DNA from 2 places in the Sporomusa sp. GT1 genome. Region 2 is predicted to be linked to the other one. Evidence: riboswitches for the same ligand, from Rfam matches in the RefSeq annotation. Region 2 holds a riboswitch; the other holds the start of a gene.

The links. A riboswitch is a leader RNA that binds a small molecule or an ion and turns the genes downstream of it on or off. The one in region 2 is predicted to bind lysine.
Region 1: another riboswitch for lysine. It lies ahead of dapB (4-hydroxy-tetrahydrodipicolinate reductase); the one in region 2 lies ahead of lysA (diaminopimelate decarboxylase).

What each region holds. Positions count from the first base shown of each region.
Region 1 is NZ_BMBX01000001.1:155,992-167,221, reverse strand. Features, by position in the region: gene GT1_RS00870 (pitrilysin family protein) at 1-1,082, shown strand, start outside; gene GT1_RS00865 (dUTP diphosphatase) at 1,095-1,538, shown strand; gene GT1_RS00860 (hypothetical protein) at 1,615-1,932, shown strand; gene GT1_RS00855 (YlmC/YmxH family sporulation protein) at 1,945-2,217, shown strand; gene GT1_RS00850 (general stress protein) at 2,283-2,972, shown strand; lysine riboswitch at 3,209-3,381, shown strand; gene dapB (4-hydroxy-tetrahydrodipicolinate reductase) at 3,670-4,464, shown strand; gene GT1_RS00840 (aspartate-semialdehyde dehydrogenase) at 4,517-5,548, shown strand; gene dapG (aspartate kinase) at 5,559-6,779, shown strand; gene dapA (4-hydroxy-tetrahydrodipicolinate synthase) at 6,795-7,679, shown strand; gene GT1_RS00825 (ribonuclease J) at 7,948-9,567, shown strand; gene GT1_RS00820 (ClpP family protease) at 9,718-10,509, shown strand; gene GT1_RS00815 (YlzJ-like family protein) at 10,509-10,742, shown strand; gene GT1_RS00810 (DNA translocase FtsK) at 10,893-11,230, shown strand, end outside.
Region 2 is NZ_BMBX01000028.1:22,022-27,946, forward strand. Features, by position in the region: gene GT1_RS19115 (YbjN domain-containing protein) at 1-312, shown strand, start outside; gene GT1_RS19120 (hypothetical protein) at 455-697, shown strand; gene GT1_RS19125 (acyltransferase family protein) at 778-1,932, shown strand; lysine riboswitch at 1,977-2,151, shown strand; gene lysA (diaminopimelate decarboxylase) at 2,335-3,594, shown strand; gene GT1_RS19135 (hexokinase) at 3,696-5,027, shown strand; tRNA gene GT1_RS19140 (tRNA-Arg) at 5,114-5,190, shown strand; gene GT1_RS22810 (hypothetical protein) at 5,403-5,450, shown strand.

The sequences.
Region 1 (11,230 bases), on a different contig from region 2:
GGCGGTCGGCCAAGGATATTGCTGAGACGGTGGATGCTATAGGTGGTCAGCTTAATGCATTTACCGCCAAAGAGTGCACCTGTTATTATCTAAAAGTGTTAGACTCGCATGCCGAGCTGGCGATGGATATTTTAAGCGATATGCTGCTACGGTCCAAATTTGCCGAAGATGACATTGAGCGGGAACGCCAGGTAGTACTTGAAGAAGTACATATGTATGAGGATACACCTGATGAATTGGTTCATGATATTCATTTAGATACTATCTGGCCGGCTCATCCGCTTGGCCGGAATATTTTAGGCACACTTGCTTCGATAGAACGCTTTGACCAGGCGTTAGTGAAAAAATATTATCAGGATTTTTACACACCGGATAATTTGGTTATTGCTGCAGCCGGCAATATAAGCCATGACGCTTTGGTACAGTTGGCAGCAAGTTATTTTGGTCAAATGCAAGGCCAAAGCCGAAATCTGGCAATCACTGCTCCGGCGTTTGCTCCGGCGAAAACCATTGTCAGCAAAGACATAGAGCAGGTACATGTGTGTTTAGGTACAGCAAGTGTGCCACAAGACAGCCCGGAAATATATCCTGTTCATATTCTGAATAATATTTTAGGCGGCGGGATAAGCTCCAGGCTGTTTCAATCTATCCGGGAAGAGCGGGGACTGGCCTATTCCATTTATTCCTATCAAACCAATTACCGGGATGCCGGCTTATTCACTATCTATGCCGGAACCCGGCCAGGCAATGTAAATCAGGTTTTAGATCTGATTCTGGAAAACCTAAGAGAATTCAAAGAAAAAGGAATCAGTGAACAAGAGTTAACTAAGTCCAAAGAGCAAATAAAGGGAAATTTGCTGCTGGGACTGGAAAGTTCAAGCAGCAGGATGTCCCGTATTGGCAAACTGGAAATTACTTTAGGCAAATTTGTGTCCTTAGACGAAGTTGTCGGTAAAATTGACAGGGTAACGTTAACCGATGTCAATCAGATGATTGAGCAGATGCTTACTGCCAAGCAATTGTGCTTTACTGCCCTGGGGCCTGTTGATTCTGCAAAAATTAATACGAACTTTAGGATTTAAAAGGGGAATAGTATGACAAGAGGGTTTGAGGTAATTACCCAATATAAGGACTGTAATGTAATTTTGCCTGTACGCAAGACCGGATTAAGTGCCGGCTATGATATTGCCGCCGCTCAAGAAACTACTTTATATCCCGGAAAGGTGGCCTTGATTCCGACAGGCCTCAAAGCTTATATGCAGGAGGATGAATATTTAGGTATTCACATCCGTTCCGGTTTATCCATTAAACATAGTTTGAGCTTAATCAATGGGCAAGGAATTATTGATGCCGATTATTATAATAATCCGGACAATGAGGGACATATTCTGGTTGGCATATTTAATCATGGTACCGAGCCTTTGACAATCAGAGCAGGGACTAGAATAGCTCAGGGAATTTTTTATAAGTATTTAAAGACAGATAATGATTGTGTTGCCGCTGTCCGGTCAGGTGGCTTAGGCAGTACCGGCGAGTGAAGCCGGGCTGATTTTTCGTTCATATTTTAGTCTAAAGCGCCATATACATTGGTAGAAGCCGGTTAGGGGGGATACGATGTATACATGGGCGGCGTTGGTACTCATTATTCTTCTCCTTATGGGATCGGTTTGGCTGCGTGTCTGTCGCTCTCGTACCTTATTGGACAGTGCACCTTTGCTGGAACCCAAGCCATCACCTTTTTCCACCGCTGTACAGGATTTAGTAGCTACTGCCGGCGGGGTATATCTTTCGATGGTAATGGTGGTTTCCTTCCTGAAACTTGAGTTGCCTGAGAAAATAACGGTCGGGATACTTTCGTTTGATCCGTTGGCTATGACGTCGATTGCTATGGCGGTTATCCAGCCGCTTTTTAGTAGACTATTTGGTAATTAAGTAGGTGAGGATATGCGGATAAGTGAAATGGCCGGAAAAGAAGTTATTAATTTGGGTGATGGAGCCCGGTTGGGCATAATCGGTGAATGTGAAATTACTTTTGACAGTCGGACAGGGGTTATTGGCGGCTTGGTATTACCCAAACGAAGATCCCTCTTTAACTTTTTAGGGGATGGTCAGATAACCACAATACCCTGGCAGGCTATCAAACGGATTGGTGACGAGGTTGTTATTGTTGATTTGAATAATGCTTATGAACGAATGTATTCTACGTTTAGGGAATAAAAAACTTATACATGGTCAACCTAACATTAGATTGTATATCACACTAATGTTAGGAGGCTTTATTGATGGAGACAACAAACAGTAACAATGGTGGCAATCAAATAGCAGGTAATGTTAATAATCAGGCGATGAACCAAACTACAGGACAGGCAGGCAATGCCATGTTCAATGCCAATACAGGTGCCCAGCCGGCGGCCACTTCCAATCAAATGACGGCAGGCACCATGCAGGGAAATCAGGCAACTCAGTCAGCTCAGGGAAATACCCAGGGGGTTAAAAGTGTAATCGGCGTGTTTGATGGCCGGAATAATGCGGAGCAAGCGGTTAATTCCCTCAGGGCGCAAGGCTTTACAACAGAAGAAATCAACATTGTTTCTAAGAACAAAAACACAAGAAACACCCAAGGTGATGGATCTTTTGAAGATGACATTACCGATGGTACTCTTACAGGCGGCACCTTAGGCGGAATTGGCGGTTTGCTGCTGGGAGCGGGTGCTTTAGCCATTCCCGGAGTAGGGCCAATTGTTGCTGCCGGTCCGATTGCAGCTGCTTTAAGCGGGGTTGTGGCCGGTGGTATTGCCGGTGGTTTGATTGACTGGGGCATTCCCGCTGAGGTGGGAAAACGCTATGAGCAGCATGTAGTGCAAGGGGGAATTTTGACTATTATCCGCGCCGATGCAGCTAAGGCTAACCAAGCGGCTCAGATCCTTCGCCAAAATGGTGCCAAGGATGTCGAAACTCACGCATTAAGCTAAAAAAAACCGGGGGAATCCCCGGTTTTTACTCAATTTATACAACACAGCGCCGCCGGCGTTTGACTCCGCTTATATATAACGGCCGCCCGCGCCTCAGTAATATGATGGTTATAAGAAACTTGTCGGTGGTTTTTCCTGTTTAGACCGTAAAATACACTATTTTTTAATATTTATTTGACAACGTTGGAACCTTTGGTATAGAATGTGTATAAAATGAATAAGCAACATCCTATACAGGATGAAGTAGAGGTGCGGGAGTTAACAGTACTTTCAGGGAGAGCGGCGTCGATGAGCTGGAAGGAAAGGGACAACCGCCGAAGTAAAAGCAGGACTGCCAGTCTCTTTTACTGGTCTTATATCAAACAGGTTTAAGACTGTCACCATTACTTGGTGGAGTGCTATCTCATCTGATCAGAGGAATATACGTTTGTATTTTCCTAAGGTTAGACCAATGCTGTCTTTAGGGCAGCCGGCGAGAAATGCACTCACCGGCTGCTTTATGTTTATGCCTTTGACTTTTCTAAGGATTTGGCAAAAGCGAAGGTTTTTCCCTGAGATTAACCCGCTCTAGGACTCCCTTTTTCAAAAGGGAGTTAAGAGCAGCTAAATCCCAGGATAAGGGCGACTAACCTTCAGATGGGGTTAAAACCCCACCTGAAGCTAAGTCAGCTTTATCTTAATAGGAGGTGGACAGCGTTTGATTAGAGTAATGGTATGTGGAGCTTATGGCAAAATGGGGCGGGAAGTACTGCGCGCAGTTCATGAGGACCAGCAGTTAAGTATAGTTGGTGCGATGGATATTAACTCAGATTTTGCCGATGTAGGGGATATTATCGGCGCAGGCAAAACAGGAGTAACTGTAGGCAATGATCTGGTTACGGTTATCAATGAGACAAAACCACAAGTTATGGTTGATTTCACTAATCCTGAAGCAGTTATGAATAATACTCAACTGGCAATTAAAAACGGTGTGTGCCCGGTAGTTGGAACTACCGGCTTAGCGGAAGCCGATATTAATGAGCTCCGTAAATTATGTACAGCTTCTAAAGTTAATGCAATTATTTCTCCTAATTTTTCCATAGGTGCAATTCTCATGATGAAACTGGCGCAAGAAGCTGCTAAGTATTTACCGCATGTCGAAATTATCGAAATGCATCATGATCAAAAACTTGACGCACCTTCCGGCACCGGCCTGCGGACGGCGGAGATGATTGCCAGTGTGCGAGGTGAAATGCGTCAGGGTCATCCCCGGGAGACTGAGAAACTGCCTGGTGCGCGTGGGGGCGAATTAGCGGGAATTAGGCTGCATAGTGTTCGCTTGCCAGGCTATGTTGCCCATCAGGAAGTAATTTTTGGTGGTTTAGGACAAACGCTTAGCATTCGCCATGATTCAATATCCCGGGAATCCTTTATGCCGGGAGTTGTACTGGCTTGTAAAAAGGTACTGACTGTGGATGGGCTAATAGTTGGCCTTGAACATATAATGGACTAAAGTCTTGTATAGTAGTACAAAATAATGTGAAAAGCTTGGGGGAGTGGCTTACATGAAAAAGTATAATGTAGCAATTGTAGGTGCAACTGGAGCAGTTGGACAGGAATTTTTAAGACTTATTGAAGAACGCAAATTTCCGTTTAATGAATTAAAATTGTTGGCATCTGAACGATCAGCCGGAAAATCCATAGAATTTATGGGAAAAAGTTACATAGTTGAAGAAGCAACACCAGAGGCTTTTAACAACGTGCAGTTTGCTTTGTTTGCCGGCGGTTCGATCAGTAAAACACTGGCACCTGAAGCTGCTAAACGGGGAGCTGTTGTTATTGATAACTCCAGTGCATTTCGCATGGATCCGGAAGTGCCTTTGGTAGTGCCGGAAGTTAACCCTGAGGCTATAAAAAAGCACAAAGGAATTATTGCCAACCCTAACTGTTCAACTATTATTATGGTTATGGCTTTGAAGCCTATTTATGACGCTGCCAAAATAAAGCGGATTGTTGTATCAACCTATCAGGCAGTCTCTGGCGCCGGCAAGGAGGCTATTGACGAACTTACAGATCAGGTTAAGGCCATTATGGAAAACCGTCCGGTAGAAGCTAATATATTGCCAAGTGCCAGTCTGCCCAAACATTATCAGATAGCCTTTAATCTGTTGCCACATATTGATGTCTTTGTTGAGGACGATTACACTAAAGAAGAAATGAAAATGGTACATGAAACTCATAAGATATTGAATGATTATTCTATCGGAATCACTGCGACCACCGTAAGAGTACCGGTATATCGCAGTCACTCTGAATCAATAAACATAGAAATGGACGGTCCGCTGTCCCCGCAAGAGGCAAAACAGCTATTGGCTGAATTCCCAGGCATTATTGTACAAGACGATCCGGCAGAAATGCTGTATCCTATGCCTTTATATACTTCTGACCGCAATGAGGTATTCGTTGGTCGTATCCGCCCGGATAAAACGGTTCCTTATGGGCTGAATATGTGGGTAGTAGGCGATCAGATTCGAAAAGGTGCAGCTCTTAATGCCGTGCAAATTGCCGAGTATATGATTGAGCATAACTTAATTTGAGGTGTACAAAATGCGAATACTTGTCCAGAAGTTCGGGGGCACATCTGTAGCGTCACCCGAAGTGAGGGAACTGGTTCTGCGTAAAATTGAGAAGGCGCGGGAACAGGGCTTCAATCCGGTAATTGTGGTATCGGCAATGGGGCGCCAGGGAGCTCCTTATGCCACCGATACGCTGCTTAGCGTCGCACGTTCGGTGTATAAAGGGACTGCGGCCCGGGAACTGGATCAGATTATGTACTGCGGTGAAATGATTTCAGCTGTAGTTATGGCCGGTACTTTGCAGGCGGCCGGTATGACTTCTGTTATGTTAACAGGCGGGCAGGCGGGCATTACCACAGATGATAACTTTACTGACGCCCGTATCTTAAAATGTGATCCAACACGGATACTTAGCCTGTTAAAACAAGGAAAAGTCCCTGTTGTCTGTGGTTTCCAAGGTATGACTGATGAAGGTGAGTTTACTACCTTGGGACGTGGCGGCAGTGATACAACTGCCTCGGCGTTAGGTGCAGCGCTCAATGCGGAAATGATAGAAATCTATACCGATGTTGACGGCATCATGACCGCTGATCCAAGAATTGTCGAGAATGCTAAAATCCTTGATTGCATAAGCTATGGTGAAGTATGTCAACTGGCGCATCAAGGGGCTAAGGTTATTCATCCCCGGGCAGTGGAAATTGCCATGCAAAAAAATATTCCCCTGGTAGTAAAATCCACCTTTAGTGATGCTCCCGGGACACTTATCACTAATATTGCCCAAGAGGATACCAGTGAAGCTGCGGTAGTTGACAGGGTGGCTACAGGGGTAACTTACCTGACCAATATTGCCCAGTTTAAAGTTCATCTTGACGATACCATGGGAAGTGACAGCAGCTTTAACGTGTTTAGAACCATGGCTGAAAGTGATATTAGTGTTGATTTAATTAATGTCCATCCGGGACAAATTATGTTCACCATTACTGCTGAGCATGTAGAGCAGGCTTCAACCAAACTCAAGCAGCAAGGCTATCATATCGAAATCTTGGAAAACTGTGCGAAAGTGTCGGTAGTTGGTGGCGGAATGCGTGAAGTTCCCGGAGTTATGGCGAACTTTATCGAAGCTCTATCACGTAATAAGATTGCTATTTTGCAAACTGTAGACTCGCATACCTCCATTTCAGCGCTTGTACCCCAAAGTGACGTTGGAGCCGCTGTTAAGTCGCTTCATGAAAAATTTGGTTTATCAAATTAATAAGGGGAGAGTATCATGAGGAATTTCGGACGAGTCTTAACCGCGATGGTAACCCCGTTTAATGTTGACTACAGCGTAAATTACAATGAAGCAGCGAAACTGGCGAAATACCTTGTAGCTAATGGTTCTGACGGCATTGTTGTGGCCGGCAGCACCGGGGAAGCGGCTACTCTTTCAAAGGATGAGAAGCTGGAATTATTCAGGACGGTATTGGATGCAGTGGGGGACAGTGCTACCGTCATTGCGGGAACCGGTTCAAATGATACCAGAGCATCGATTGAAATGACGCAGGCAGCCGAAAAAATTGGTGTACATGGAGCTATGCTTGTAGGTCCTTATTATAATAAACCGCCGCAAGAAGGATTTTATCAGCATTTTAAAGCTATTGCCGACTCAACGGGGTTGCCGCTTATTGTATATAACGTTCCCGGTCGTACCGCTTCTAATATTTTACCGGCAACGATTGCCCGGCTGGCGGAAATTAACAATATTGTAGCAGTCAAGGAAGCCAGTGGCAGCTTAGATCAAATTTCTGAAATTATCCGGATAACGCCGAACGACTTTTTAGTGTATAGTGGTGATGATGGATTGACACTACCGCTTTTAGGCGTAGGCGGCAATGGGGTAATTAGTGTTGCTGCACATATTGTCGGCAAGCGTATGCAAGAGATGATAACCGCTTTTTTTGCCGGAGATATAGCCAAAGCACAAGCAATACATCTTGAACTTATGCCTTTCTTCAAAGCCATTTTTATTACAACTAATCCGATACCGATTAAAGAATGTGTAAATATTATCGGCATCAACGCAGGTCCCCTGCGGCTGCCGTTAATATCGCCCACTGCGGGTGAGACGCAGCAGCTTAAACAGGTAATGCAATCAATAGGTGTTTTACAGTAAATTTAGACCGGCAGCGAATGCTGCCGGTTTTTGCATGTGTCGCCAGAATTTGCATATAATATTCTGAGCGAGCAGTACCACTTGTTGTCATAGGCAGGTAAATCGGTTATAATTATTCACAAGTGGGCAGGACGGCCGGTTTTTTAGTTTATGGTTAATGAACGGGCGCTTACAACTTAATGATTCGTATGGTTACTTTATTTATTTGGAGGTGTATGTTTTTTTGTCACGACAACCAAACAAAGTACAGATAATTCCCTTGGGCGGTATGGGGGAGATCGGTAAAAACATGACGGTCATACGCTATGGTGACGAAATCATAGTCATTGACTCAGGTTTAATGTTCCCTGAAGACGACATGCTGGGGATTGATCTGGTTATTCCTGATATTACCTATTTGTTGGACAACCGCGATTTAGTGAAGGCGGTTGTTTTAACGCATGGGCATGAGGACCATATCGGTGCCCTGCCATATGTATTAAAACAGCTGAATGTCCCTGTATATGGCACTCGTTTGACTCTTGGCATCCTGGAAGGCCGTTTGAAAGAAAACAACGTTCCTACGACTAATCTGAATGCCGTTAAACCAGGCGACCGAATTCAGATTGGTAATTTTAAAATCGGTTTTATCCGGGTAAGTCACAGTATCGCCGATTCAGTAGCCTTATCCATAAAAACACCGGTTGGTGTGATTGTTCATACCGGCGACTTTAAACTTGATCAGACTCCGGTTGACGGTAAAGTTACCGATTTTCACCGCTTTGCCGAGTTAGGTGATCAAGGGGTTCTGGTGCTTTTGGCCGATAGTACCAATGCGGAACGACCTGGTTACACGCAAAGTGAAAAGTCGGTTGGAGTCATCTTTGACGAGACTTTTCGCAGCGCGCGGGAGCGTATTATTATTGCTTCCTTTTCTTCTAATATCCACCGGATTCAGCAAGCCATTGATACTGCTTGCAAATACCGGCGCAAGGTAGCTATTCTTGGACGCAGCATGGTTAATGTTGCCAATATTGCTCTGGAGCTAGGCTACTTAAATGTGCCTGAAGGGATACTTATTGATATTGATGAAATTAATAATTATCCGTCTTCAGCAGTTGTTATTCTGACAACAGGCAGTCAGGGGGAACCGATGTCGGCTTTAACGAGAATGGCGATGTCGGAACACAAAAAGGTTGAAATTGTTCCGGGAGATACGGTAATCATTTCAGCCACACCAATCCCCGGCAACGAGAAACTGGTTTCACGCACAATTGACTATCTTTTCCGGCAAGGTGCCGAAGTGGTATATGAAGCAGCTTCAGGCATTCATGTTTCCGGCCATGCAAGCCAGGAGGAGCTCAAATTAATCCAAAACCTGATCCGGCCGAAATTCTTTATCCCGGTTCATGGAGAATACCGTCACCTGGTAAAGCATGCTCAATTGGCACAATCCATGGGGCTGCCTAAGGAGAACGTTTTTGTTGCAGAAAATGGCCAAGTATTGGAGTTTACCGCCGACAAGGGGCTGGTAGCCGGCAAGGTAACTTCCGGCAACGTCTTAGTGGATGGCCTTGGGGTTGGTGATGTGGGCAATATTGTACTTCGCGACCGCCGGCAGCTTTCACAGGACGGAATATTAATCATTGTGGTTACGATGGACAAACAAGGCGGGCAAGTGGCCGCAGGCCCGGATATTGTATCCCGTGGTTTTGTCTATGTACGCGAGTCTGAACAGCTTATGGAAGATGCCAAAGAGCGTGTCAGGCAGGCGTTGGAAAGGTGTGAAAATAACGGTATTACGGAATGGGCCGCCATTAAATCCAATGTTCGTGATACGCTGGGCAAATATTTATATGAACGTACCCGCCGCCGTCCTATGATTTTACCGATAATCATGGAAGTATAATAATGAAGCCTTGAGTGTTCCTGCTGAAAAACCAGGCACCTCAAGGCTTATTTATTTGTTTTGCCGGCAAGGCCTGTATGAAATCTCAATCAGCGCCAATACTATATATGGATAAAAAATAACTAGCTTATTGGCTGGAGGGATATGTAGATGATAGTTAATGATAATCCGGTAGTTGCTCCTCCGGGTACTAATCCTGAAGCACCTCAAATAAATCCGTCGCCGGCAGAAAGTCCGAAAAAAAGCAGACAAGCCAGGAAAACAGCAGCAGCCGAAAATATCCAGGAGTTGGGGACACCCGAAGTACCAATAGCGAAGACCAATATTCATGTAATGACTATAATTGGGCAAATTGAAGGCCATATGGTTTTACCGCCTCAGAACAAAACCACCAAATATGAGCATGTAATGCCACAGATTGTCGCGATTGAACAGTCAAATGAAATCGACGGTTTGCTGCTGGTACTCAATACTGTAGGCGGCGATGTTGAAGCAGGGCTGGCCATCGCTGAAATGGTTGCCAGTATGTCAAAACCCACTGTTTCCATAGTATTGGGGGGCGGGCATAGTATTGGCGTACCGATTGCCGTTTCGGCGACATATTCGTTTATCGTGGAGAGCGCTACCATGACAATTCACCCTATCAGGCTTACCGGTTTGGTCATAGGCGCGCCAAGTTCCTTTGATTATCTCGAAAAGATGCAAGAGCGGGTTAATAAATTTGTGGTAAGCCATTCCAATGTAACTGAAAAGAAATGGAAAGAATTTCTCTTCAAAACAGGTGAATTGTCCCGGGACATCGGAACTTCGGTAGCTGGCAAAGATGCTGTTAAATATGGTTTAATTAATGAAATAGGCGGCGTATCGCAAGCCTTGAAAAAACTAGAGGAACTCATTGAACTGCAAAAAGACCATAAAGAAGGTAAGGGGCTGAAGCAGTAATGATTCTCTGGACAATTGTTCCGGAAGAAGTAGTGTATAGCGACCAAAATCAGCCGCAGCCAGCTTATGAAGAAATTGAATATGCAGGACAAAAGGTAATGGCGCAAAAAATATCGCATAATGAATTTCGTGTTGTTCGCTTATTGACCACCGATCCTGTCGACTACCTTCGCAATGAATTGCAGCCGGGAACAATTATCACTTATAAACCGGTTATTCAGGCGCTCTCGTAAAGAGGGCGTTTTTCTTTTACCTTAAAAATACTAAAAATAAAGGAATTTTTCTCATAGTGTAGAACCCTGTACTAGTAGAGGTGGTATGTTTTGCCTAAATGGTTAGACCATTTGACTCCGGAATTGCGACATGAATTATTGGGTATAACAATGTTTACCGGCGGACTGCTGGCGTTAATTAGCCTGCTGGGCTTGAATGTTGGTCCGTTAGGGGTATTTATTGCTAAAATACTTACATATACTTTTGGCATTGGCGCGACAGTTGTACCTTTGGTGTTGTTAATCGTTGGACTAAAGTACATTGTAGCGAAAAGCCCAATTATTTATTCAGTCAAGTTTTGGGGCTTATTGCTTTTTTATCTTATGGTTTTAGCAATTTATCATCATGTTAAGATTCCGGTTGGTCAGGAAATAATGCCTGATAGCTTGGTGACAGGCGGCGGCTTTACCGGCGGTGTGCTGCTTTTTTCTTTGCGTAAATTGTTAGG
Region 2 (5,925 bases):
GCAGGCCAGAGAATTCCTCTTGTGGTCATCCTGGATGACAGCATTTACGGCATGCTGCGTCTCCAAATCGCGCCAAAGGCACTTAAAGAGACAAATAAACAGGCGATTTTGGAATACATTAATGAATTAAACCGTCAGTACAAGGTTTTTAAGTATTATGTGACAACCGATGGAGATTTGTGCCTGGATTGTTGTGTTTTGTGCGAGGCAGAACAGGCTAATGGATCGATGGTGTATACTATCATGAACGTAATCTTAACGCATTTGGCAGAAGAATATCCTGTCTTAATGCGCAAAGTATGGGCAGAATAAAATTTCAAGGCGGAAACCTATTGTCGAAGATAGGTTTCCGCCTTCTTGCTGGAATGATAGCAATTTGTTTCCCGGGATACTGTAAGTGTGATGTTAGTCACTGCATTTCTCCGCCGGTTATTTTATACTAATGCCAGAAGGTATGCGGCACATAGTATGGATACTGGGAGTTGATAGTATGTTATTTTGGCAATGGTTTTGCACATTAGGAAATAAGGCACCAAGGCAAGAAATATCTTTTTGGCGGGAAAGAAAAAAGGGTGGCAAAGCAGAGCCGGTGTCAGGCGTTGAGATTTGTACCCGCTTGTGTGGGCAAGCCGGCTGCCGCTGTGGTGCTACGATGCGCGGATTACATTGTGTCTGGTCTTATTACCGGGATAAATAAGGTTGGGAAATAGCAGGAAACTAGTATTGCAAATGGAATATGTACCTTATGGCAAACAATGCTATAAGGAGGCGGAAGATATGCAAAGCGCAGGCAGTGAAAAGCGTGTTTATTTTCTCGATAATTTGCGCTCATTTATAGTGCTGCTGGTGGTAGTATTCCATGCGGCTATGGCTTACATGCCTCATGCTCCGTGGTGGTGGTATGTTCTTGACTCGCAGCGGCATGCTTTCTTTAATTGGTTTGTGCTAGGGAATGATGTGTTTATAATGCCTGTTATGTTTTTTATTGCCGGGTATTTTGCCATTAAGTCGTTAGCTAAACGTAGTGTAGCTGAATTTGTCCGCGATAAAGTCATCCGGTTAATGATTCCCTGGGTCATCGGTGTTGTTTTTCTAGCTCCTGCAGTTACTTATTTTATTTATGTTACCCGCTCTCAGACGCCGCCAGCATATTTGTATTACTGGTTTAATTTGTTTTTTGGCAGTTCCTATCAGCAGGCGCATTACTGGTTCTTAGGAGCATTGACATTGTTTTGTCTGGTATTGGCTCTGATTTACAGCCGTGGCTGGATAAAGGCCACACCGCTTAAAGCCGCCAAGCCATCAGCCGCTTTTTTAGCATTATTTGTGCTTGGGGGTAGCGCCGGATTCTTTGCCATGAATACGGTGGTCAATGATTATGACTGGGTAAACGTTAAATACATTTTGATGATTCAGCCTACGAGATTTGTTTTGTACGTCCTGTATTTTATGCTGGGCATATATGCTTGCCGCCGTCAATGGTTTACTGCCGATGGCTATAGTCCCTGTCCGGTACGTTGGCCAGTGGCAGCAATAGTTGCCGGTGGGCTGTTTTTCGGCGGTAAAGTTGTGCTGGCAAACAATATGGCTTTACCAGGCTTGGCAGCAAATGCTTTTTTACACACCCTATTTTGTTTATGTGCTGTATTTGCACTCCTAGCTGTCTTTCAACGCTGGGTAAATAGCGGGAACTACCTCTGGCGGCGTTTGGCCGTTAATTCATATGCCATCTATTTTATCCATCAATTTCCGGTTTTTTCTCTAAATTATGCTTTACTTAATTTGCATACCGGCCCATTTGTAAAGTTTTTTCTGTCAGCCGGTCTGGCGGTAATCCTCAGCTATCTTATCTCCGAACTATTGCTAAGGCGAATTCCCGCCTTTGGCGGCAATGTCAGGCAGGATAGTAAGATTTCGTCTCCGAGATATTGACATTGCCTGAGTGTACTGATATTATAGACATATTCGAATAATGTTTTTCCGATAGAGGTGCGGCAGACCAAGAGTAAGTATCGAGAGCTGGCAGCAATGATGATACTGAAAGGGGCTGACCGCCGAAGTGAAAGTTTTGGCCGGGAACTTTTGCTGGTCTTGCATTTAAGAAATGCCTGACTGTCACCTGAATGTTTCAGGTGGAGTGCTATCTTGCACAGCTGACAAGAACAATGTCGTCTCTTTAGGCAGTTTGCGGGATTTAGCGCAGGCTGCCTTTTATGTCTTAACAGAGATTCTTAGGAACAGGCTAAGAGCAACATCGGTTTTCACCGTTGCCAAAGGCTTGGTGCAAAACCGTGTTTTCTTTATACTTTATTTATTGAAGGGTAGGCGAAACAATTGGCTGAAAAAAAATTACCGTTTACAAAAGAACAATTATCGGAAGTGATTAAGCAATATCCCACACCGTTTCACATTTATGATGAGGAGGCCATCAGGCAGAATGTCCGCACGCTGATAAAGGCGTTTGCCTGGGCGCCTGAATTTAAGGAATATTTTGCTGTAAAAGCTACTCCTAATCCTTATATCCTAAAAGTGCTGCGGGAAGAGGGGCTGGGGGCTGACTGCAGCTCACTGCCTGAACTCATTTTAGCGGAAAAGGCTGGAATGAAGGGTGAGGAGATTATATTAACTTCCAACGATACGCCGGCGACTGAGTTTAAAAAAGCACGCGAACTTGGCGCAATCATTAACCTTGATGATATTAGTCACATCGACTATTTAGATAAACATGCCGGTATTCCGGAAATGATTTCTTTCCGTTATAATCCCGGCCCGTTGCGTGAGGGTGGCAACTCCATCATTGGTAATCCCGAAGAATCCAAATATGGTTTAACCCGCAAGCAGCTCATGGATGCTTATCGCGTTATGAAGGCCCGGGGGGTAAAACGTTTTGGTATTCACACCATGATTATTTCCAATGAGCTGGATCCGCAATTTTTTATTGAAACTGCCAATATGATGTTTGACCTTATTCTTGAAATTCACCGTACCTTGGATATTAAGATCGAATTTGTTAACTTCGGTGGCGGTATCGGTATTCCTTACAAGCCTGAGCAGGAGCCTGTTGATCTTTTTGCCGTCAGCCAAGGTATTAAAAAGGCATATGAAACAAAAATCGCCGCCAATGGTCTGGCGCCGCTTAAAATTGCTATGGAATGCGGTCGGATGATTACCGGTCCTTACGGCTATCTGGTATCAACTGTTCTTCATAAAAAAGAAATTTATAAAAACTATGTCGGCTTGGATGCTTGTATGGCTAACCTGATGCGTCCTGCTTTATACGGAGCCTATCATCATATTACTGTGATGGGTAAGGAAGATTGGCCGGCAGGCTATATTTATGATGTTACCGGCTCACTGTGCGAGAATAATGACAAGTTTGCCGTTAACCGCAAGCTGCCGATGATTGACATTGGTGATGTCGTGGTTATCCATGATGCCGGGGCGCATGGTCATGCTATGGGCTTTAATTATAATGGCAAACTGCGTTCTGCAGAACTTATGCTGAAACAGGATGGCAGTGTAGAAATTATTCGTCGGGCTGAAACCATTGAGGATTATTTCGCTACCCTGGATTTTGCGGCATTGGAAAAATAGGAATTTATCTGACAAACTTCACTTGGCTATTGCCGGGTGAAGTTTTGTTTAAGCCTGTGTTGGCGGGGAGCATACTGTTACTATCCTTGGAGGTGATTGGTTTGGAACGTTTGTACACAGCAGTAGCTAGGCTTGAGAAGGAACTAGCTATATCTGCCATTTTACTGCAGGACATAGCTTCACGGTTTCAAGAAGCTATGTCCGAGGGATTGGCTGGCAGGTCCGGTTCTCTCAAGATGCTGCCGTCCTTTATCGGCAGTCCTACGGGTCAGGAACAGGGGCAGGTTATTGCCGTTGATTTTGGCGGGACTAATGTGCGTGTGTTGCTGGTTGAACTGGTTGGAACAGGCCGGAGCCGTATTGTTGCGAGACGCGCTTTTCCCCTCAAAGACAAGCTGGGCCATTATGACTATACGGCTGTGTCAGCGTCCGGGCCTGAGCTATTTGACTTTATCGCCGGCAAGATTAGTGAGATCGTATCAGACAGTGGTATATATCCGCTGGGATATACATTTTCTTTTCCCTGCCGTCAACAAGGGGTAGATAAAGCTGTATTGATCAATTGGACCAAAGAAATCAAGACAGCCGGAGTGGAAGGCCGGGATGTGGGGCAAATGCTGCAGGCTGCGTTAGAAAATAGGGGACTGGAGCGGGTTAGATTACAAGCTGTTATTAATGATACTACCGGTACGTTACTCACTGGGGCTTATAGTGATCCCGCCACTACGATTGGCGCTATTTGCGGTACCGGACACAATAGTTGTTATTTGGAGTCCTGCCATCCGCTGACCAAGCGTCCGATGATTGTTAATATGGAGTCAGGCAATTTTGACGGGGTGCAGCAAACAAAATATGATATTCTTTTGGACCAGGCCAGCGAAAAGCCGGGCGCCCAGCGATTGGAAAAAATGGTTTCAGGCCAGTATTTAGGGGAACTGGTGCGGCTTATTGTCGGTTCGCTCGCGGCAGATGGACATATTTCCAGCGGCTCTGAGAGATTGTCGGTTCCTTATTCACTGCCTACTGAGGATATTTCCGCAATACTTGGTGATACATCACCAGAGCTGGAGGTTGTAGCTGCTGTTGCAGCCGCCCGCTGGGGGATTACCCAGTTAAAGGTAAGTGGGTACAAGGCAATTCAGACGATTGCCAGGTTGGTGGCGATGCGTTCCGCCCGTTTAGTGACAGCCACCTGGGCAGGAATATTGACTAAAATCGACCCCGGTCTCGTCCGCCAGCATACGATTGCCGTTGATGGGGCTTTGTACGAAAAAATGCCTGGATATGCCGAGCAATTGGCTAATACCATGGTGGAGATGTTTGGCGACAAAGCCAAGCAAATTACTATCAGGCTTAGTAAAGACGGCTCAGGTATCGGCGCCGCCATTGCGGCCGCAACTGTATATAAGGGAAAGTATTGCAATGAGAGATAGGGTGTTATTGAAACATAAAAAAGTTACTTGCTGATGTTGACAATATTCGATTCGCGTAATATAATAGTCAAGTAGCAAGTTCACATGACTCCGTAGCTCAGCTGGATAGAGCGTTTGACTACGAATCAAAAGGTCGCAGGTTCGAATCCTGCCGGGGTCGCCATTAAGGATATAGATATGTCGCAGGTTAATAGCCTGCGACATTTTTTAATTTATATAACTGTCCCTTATGTTGCTCCTTGGTACGTTTTTAAAATTCTTTTTCCAGTCTGGAACATTATGCTATAATAAGCGTAACAGGCTGTCGGGGAACGGTTGGCTCCTTCCTTCCAGGAAGGGGGTGGTATGGTGTCAACATTTGAGGCAATGTACTTAATGGTCGCATTCGCAACACTTGTTGTGCTCATCATAAAACAGAAATAACCGCTCCCACGCCATGGTTTGCGGTTATTTCTCAATAACGTAATCCGGGCTAACCGTTCGGTTAGACAGTCTGTTGGACTGGCGTGTGTCGAGCACGTCAGTCCTTTTCTTATATTATACCCATAGATTGTAAAATATGCAATCAGTCAATAAAAAATCCTGGTCTGTCCGTCTCGCTTGACTTGCAATTCATTCAGAAAGGGCTATATTAGCAATAGGTGGAAATTAAAGAGTCGCCGTAACCTGAAAGTGTTGGAGCACTTCCAGGCTCGCGCAGGTGCCAGAACACCTACACGTAACAGCTTAGCTGTCCACGACGACATTTCTATTATACAATGACGCTCGCTGAAGTACAAGCGAGGTGCGGGTATAGTAGGGTGTTGGCATGAGAGCAGGCTGTGCGACTTGACGCAGCAGATGATTCAGCCTATTCCTGATCCCATCAACGGAAAGGCAAAGTTCGCGTACATATTTT